2 regions of the Ruegeria sp. AB6 genome follow, and region 2 is predicted to be linked to the other one. Evidence: riboswitches for the same ligand, from Rfam matches in the RefSeq annotation. Region 2 holds a riboswitch; the other holds the start of a gene.
The links. Region 2 has a riboswitch for cobalamin ahead of ACR0DB_RS21005 (hypothetical protein). Riboswitches for the same ligand answer to the same signal wherever they lie in the genome.
Positions count from the first base shown of each region.

Region 1: another riboswitch for cobalamin. It lies ahead of ACR0DB_RS12875 (DUF1636 family protein); the one in region 2 lies ahead of ACR0DB_RS21005 (hypothetical protein).

Region 1 is NZ_JBQGAD010000005.1:262,241-265,382, forward strand. Features, by position in the region: gene ACR0DB_RS12865 (ABC transporter substrate-binding protein) at 1-705, opposite strand, end outside; gene ACR0DB_RS12870 (ABC transporter ATP-binding protein) at 702-1,508, opposite strand; gene ACR0DB_RS12875 (DUF1636 family protein) at 1,505-1,849, opposite strand; cobalamin riboswitch at 1,952-2,151, opposite strand; gene ACR0DB_RS12880 (bifunctional enoyl-CoA hydratase/phosphate acetyltransferase) at 2,389-3,142, shown strand, end outside.
Region 2 is NZ_JBQGAD010000016.1:958-4,099, forward strand. Features, by position in the region: gene ACR0DB_RS20995 (DNA polymerase III subunit gamma/tau) at 1-798, opposite strand, end outside; gene ACR0DB_RS21000 (protein-tyrosine phosphatase family protein) at 937-1,434, shown strand; gene ACR0DB_RS21005 (hypothetical protein) at 1,437-1,844, opposite strand; cobalamin riboswitch at 1,929-2,147, opposite strand; gene ACR0DB_RS21010 (alpha/beta hydrolase family protein) at 2,284-3,142, shown strand, end outside.

The DNA of each region.
Region 1 (3,142 bases), on a different contig from region 2:
GCCCCAGCTTGTATCCATGTCATGGGTCACGTTCTGACCGCCCGCAGCGGCAATCATCGCATCAGGGATGGCGTATTTTCCGGCGGTGAAGGGCGCATCAGCGGGCCCGTCCAGTAGGAATACGCGCGGTTTTGGCAGATCGGCGGTTTTCGCCTCAATCGCGGCCAGCTCGTCTTTCCAGCCTGAAACCAACGCTTCGGCCTTGTCTTCAACATGCATGACCTTGCCCAGACGCACGACATCGTCAAACAGCAGGTCCATGCTGGCCTTTGGGCGGTCCTTATGCAGGTGAACGCAGCTTTCCGACAGGATCATAGTCTTGATCCCGAAGGGCGCCAGCGTTTCCGGTGTCACATCACCGCCGGGCCGCATTCCGTAGTACCAACCGGCAAAGAACAGGTCGGGTTCAACGGCCACCAGGTTCTCGACCGTCGGATATTTCGGGGCCAGTTCCGGGATATCGCCGCGCAGCGAGTCGAACTCGGGACTGGTTTTGTACCAGCCGGTAATCCCGGTCAGGCCGACGATCTTGTCTTGTAGACCCAGTGCAAAGGCCATGTCGGTCATGTTCATGTCATGCACGACCAGACGCTCGGGCTGGGTTTCAAACACCAGCGGTTCGCCGCAATTGTCGACGGTAACTTCATGCGCGGCGGCACCGCCCGCCATGGCTGTAACCAGCGCCACGGACAAGATGTGTTTCATTCGGTAATGCTCCTAACAGGATTGGAAACTGAGGTTTTTCGGATGTCCAGCGCTGGGATCAAGCGGCCCTCGTGCTGGAAAAACAGGTAATCTACGCCGAACGTGTCACGCACGCGGTCGGTGGTCAGCACGTCGGCCACAGGTCCGAACCCGGTAAGACGGGTGGATTTCATCAGCGCGACATGCGTCGCAAATTCCGGAATCATGACCAGATCGTGGACGATCATCACCACTGTGATCCCCAGCCCGGCCACCAGTGACAACATCCGCCCCTTGGCGTCCGGGTCCAGATGGTTGGTGGGCTCGTCCAGAAACAGCAGTGCCGGGTTTTGCGCCAATGCCCGCGCGATATGGGCGCGCTGCCGTTCCCCGCCCGACAGAACCGCCATGCGTTTGTCGGCCAGATCGTTCAGGCTGGTCAGGTCCAAAATTCGCCCAAGATCGGCGGCATGGGCCTCGGCCGAGCGGTCGGCCCGGATCGGGATCTGTCCCAGCGCTACATACTCGCGCAAGGAGAGCCGCCCGTCGGGATATTCCTGCTGGCTGACAACAGCGATCATCCGCGCACGCTCGGTCGCCGACATGCTGCGCAAATTTCGCCCCTTGAACAATACATTGCCGTCCGAAGGATGCTCGGACCCGCATAGAAGGTTCATCAGCGTTGTCTTGCCCGCGCCATTGGGCCCAGCGATGGCCAGAACCGCGCCTTCGTGAAGCGCAAAGGTGATGTCCTGAAGCAGAACTTCGCCGTGATAGGCGTGATAACCGACGCCGTTGACCTGAAGGAACGCATGTTCGGTCATGTGGCCCCCGTCGCCAAGGGCGGCATCCGCGACAAGGTCTTGTGCAACAGCGCCTCGGGGCGATCCGTTGCCTTGGTCCAACCTGTGGAACTGTTTTGGTATTGCCGCGCGAAAGCGGCCAAAGCGTCGATATCGGCCGAGGTTTGAATTTCGCCAAACAGATATTGTGCCTTCGCACCCGCCTGAAATCCAACGGTCAGTGGGTGATCGCAACCGGCCATACACTCAATCATCCGTGTGCCGTAGCCCTCGGGCAGGCGCTCTCGCAGGGCCTCGGCAATCGATTGCGCCGCCTCAGCCCCTTGGCAGGTCGTGCAGATCAGCACCACATGATCCGTCATGCTCCGCCCCACCTGCATGCCGGACGGGCAGGTAAAGGAACGGTTCTGAAGACATCGGGTCGATGTGACATTGAGCCTCTTTCCAGGACACCCCGCCCCGGTTTGGTTGCGTTTGAGATGGCAGGTCTCCTGACTCGCGGGTCTGTGCTTGGCCACCCTTCCCGACCTGATCCGGCCAGTGGGAAATTGGCGTCGCTCACCGCCTACAGTTGCGGGGGCAGTTACGGATTTGGTCTGCACCTTACCGTATTCCCTTTTCATCCCGCGCGTGCAGCATCGGGAACCATCGTAGCGTCACTGCCTCAGATCAGAGCATGGGTCAATACGGATTCCGCAACGTTCCGGTGAAGACAGCGCAAAGGATATTGCTGCTCAGTGGGCAATCAGTTATGCTGCGACGCAGCAAAATCTGAAAGCCGAGGCACCGTTTTGTGGGCTCAAGGGTGCTGGACGTACTATTGTGACCCCGAACTGACCTGCATCAATTAAACCCGCGACCCAAGTCGGTAAGACGTCCGAAAAACCAAAGTTGGCACGCTATGAAAATCCAGGAAAACAAAACCTTCGAGCAGCTCAAGGTTGGCGACACGGCACAACTAACCCGCTTGTGCACGGTTGACGACCTTTATGCTTTTGCCTCGGCCTCGGGCGATCACAATCCGCTGCATCTGGCAGCCTATGACGGGGATGGCGACGGCCTTGCCGAAGCCGTCGCACCCGCGCTGTGGCCCGCCGGTCTGGTCGCAGCCGTGCTGGGAAACTACATGCCCGGCGCCGGAACGCAGACTCGGCGCGCGGATTTGGCCTTCCACCTCCCGGTGCTTGCTGGTGAAGAACTGACTGCCTTTGTCGCTGTTGAGGAAAAGCGCGACGATGGTGATCTGCTCTGCTCAGCCGAAGTGCGACGGGTCGTTGACAATGCACTGGTTCTCAGCGGCACCGTTCAGGTCACACCGCCTTCGACGCATATGGAGTTCGACTCGGTCGAGGTCCCTGGCCTGATCGTGCAGCGGCACCGCCATTTCGACGCGCTGTTGGCAAAAGCGCGCCCACTAGAGCCGATGCCAACCGCCGTTGTTGCGCCAGAAGAGCCCAACTCTCTGAGCGGCGCGTTGCTGGGGCATGCCAATCATATTATTTCGCCGATCCTCGTCGGGGACCCCGATAAAATCGCCGCTGCTGCCGCAGAGCTGGTGGCCGACTTGTCGGGCATCGAAATTGTCGAGGCCCGCAGCCACGGCATCGCCGCGCACCGTGCCGTGGATCTTGTAGTCGAAGGACGCGCGCAGACCC
Region 2 (3,142 bases):
CATGTCCATCAGGTCCAGCACTCGGCCACGGTCGGCTAGACCCAGCATCGCACGCACCTGATCGGCGCTGGTTTCCCCGGCACCGTGTGAAATCGCCTGATCCAGCAGAGAGGTCGCATCCCGCGCCGAGCCTTCGGCCGCGCGGGTGATCAACGCCATCGCGTCCTCGGCGATTTGCGCACCTTCGGCCTCGGCAATGCGGCGCAGCAAGCCGATCATGTCTTCGGGTTCGATCCGGCGCAGGTCGAACCGCTGGCAACGCGACAGAACCGTCACGGGTACTTTGCGAATCTCGGTGGTGGCAAAGATGAATTTCACATGCTCGGGTGGTTCCTCAAGCGTCTTGAGCAGCGCGTTGAAGGCGCTGGTCGACAGCATGTGGACCTCGTCGATGATGTAGATCTTGTAGCGGGCCGAGGCCGCGCGGTAGCGGACGCTGTCGATGATCTCGCGAATATCATTGACGCCGGTGCGGCTGGCGGCGTCCATCTCCATCACGTCCACATGGCGGCCCTCCATAATGGCCACACAATGTTCGCACTGGCCGCAGGGTTCGGTGGTCGGCTTGCCCTCGCCATCGGGGCCGATGCAGTTCATACCCTTGGCGATGATACGGGCCGTGGTGGTTTTGCCGGTGCCGCGAATGCCGGTCATGATAAAGGCTTGCGCAATTCGATCCGCCTCGAACGCGTTTTTCAGCGTGCGTACCATGGCGTCCTGACCGACTAGATCGGCGAAGGTTTCCGGGCGGTATTTGCGGGCAAGAACCTGATAGGCGGGGCTGGGCGTGTCGGTCATATCTGCTCTGTCGGATTCGGAGTCCGATGCAGCGTAGTGACCCCTGCCGCCCACGTCCACAGCAGCAGCGCAGGAAATTCGATTTGCAAGCAAGGACGCAGGCGATACATCATCGGTGCAGATTGATCGGAACGTGCCATGAATAATTTCGCCATCTATTCCCTGCGACTGGGGCCGGGTCGTCTGGGGATATCTCCGCTGCCCGGCGCGGGAGGTGACTATGCGGCCGATCTGAAGACGGTGCAGGACTGGCGACCGGATCTGGTGATTTCAATGACCACAAGCTCTGAGATGAAAAACCTGGGAGCGGCGGCGTTCGGTGGCGATCTGGAGCGGCACGGGGTCGAATGGGCTCACCTGCCGGTCCAGGATTTTGGTGCGCCGGATGCGCGGATACAGGCCATTTGGTCCAATGTCAGCCAGCGGGCCCGTGCGCTGCTGTCCGGCGGCGGAGGCGTTTTGGTCCATTGTCGGGGCGGCTGCGGGCGATCGGGTATGGTTGCTTTGCGGTTGATGACGGATAGCGGACTGCCCGCAGATACCGCTTTGCAGATGCTACGGACAGTACGTCCCTGCGCCGTCGAGACCGAGGCGCAGATGGTCTGGGCCACTTCGGCGGCCCGGACGGGCAGCTGAATTCAGGCTGAAAGCTGGTGTTCGGTCGGCGCGGCTGGCTGGGGCGCCGTGGTAACCACTTCCATCATCGCGCAGGGCGGTGTCGGCAAAAGGCTGGCTGCGTGGGCGGTGAAATCTGCTCCGAACAACATATCCGCATAGCGATCCAGCCGCTCGGCCGGAGTGTCGGCGGCCACACCGCAGAACACCCGGATCTGATCGGGTTGGGCGCGAAACCGGGCCGAGCACCCTTCGGCGCAATGGGTCAAGTCGCTGCTGCCTTCGATCTCGAACGCATCGGTTGTTGCCGGACGGGCCGTGGCCATTGCATCCGTCAGGGCGCGTGCCATTCGGGCCAGTGCCGGGCATGGGGCGTCGGTTTTTTGGCATACCGTCGCGGTGAATTCGTGGGTCTTGGTCTTCCAGATCATGATGCGCCCTCCGCGCGCTGGACGAGGGGCATGGATCAGGTGTGACAGCGTGCTGACGACCTGTCCCGGACACCCCGCCCGAGTTTCGGTTTTCGTTCGATGGCAGGTCTCCTGACTTGCGGGTCGTGGCTTTGCCGACCTTCCCAGCCTTTCGGCCAGTGGTATCTCGGCATTGCTCACCGCTTACAGTTGCGGGGGCAGTCTCGGCCTTGGTTCGTTCCGGCAATGCCGGGCAGAACCGCACCGTGTTCCCTTTTCATCCTATCCCGAAAAGGGACAAGAACCATCACGCCATCGCTAGCGGTTGAGCGGGCTTCGAGTCAAGCGCCATTGAATCCCGGCGCGACGTTGGGTCAATTTCCCCACGGCTTGACTCTGATGACGGAACAGGGCCGACTGCGCGGGTGAACTAAACAGTTTAGAATATGAGGCGCGGGCGATGTTGGACAATACGCATCCTGTTTTGACCGAAGATGTCCAGTTTCCGTCTGGTTCGGCGATGCTGTCGGGGCGGCTCTATCTGCCTGCCTTGCCTCCCAAGACAGTTGTGGTGATCCATGCAGCGACCGGCGTGCCCCGCGACTATTATCAGCATTTTGCCCATTGGCTGGCGGCCGAGCAGGGTATGGCTTGTCTGACCTATGACTATCGGGATTTCGGCCATTCGCTGACCGGCCGATTGCAGGACTCGCAGGTAACTATGGCGGACTGGGCGCTGGTCGACATGCCCGCCGCCCGCGCGGAAATGCGCAGACGCTTCCCGGACGCGGAACAATGGAGCATCGGCCATTCCGTTGGCGGAATGTTGGGCCCGGTTCAACCGGATATCGCGCAGATTGACCGCATGATCTGTGTTTGCTCCGGGCTGGTCACTCTGTCTGATCACCCGTGGCCGTACAAGGCACTGGCGGGGTTGTTCTGGTATGGCCATGCGCCGCTGGTTGTCAAAGCGGCGGGGTATTTGCCGGGCAGGGCTTTGGGCTTTGGGGCTGACTTGCCCGCGCGGGTCTACTGGCAGTGGCGTAGATGGTGCACGGCACCGACGAACTACCTGCCCGATTTGGGCAAGACCCTGCCCGAGGCGCACTGGGCCGGGCAGGGAGTGCCGGTCGATCTGATCGCATTCGACGACGATCAGGTGGTGCCGCCCAAAGCGGTGTGGCGCCTGGCCGAGCTTTATGGCCCGAATGCACGGCGTCGGTTGTTGTCACTGTCAGATTTCGGGGTGAAAGAGATCGGGCATATCGGCGTGTTCGCCCGTCGCAACGCAGCGGTCTGGCCGCAGCTTATTGCCCGGG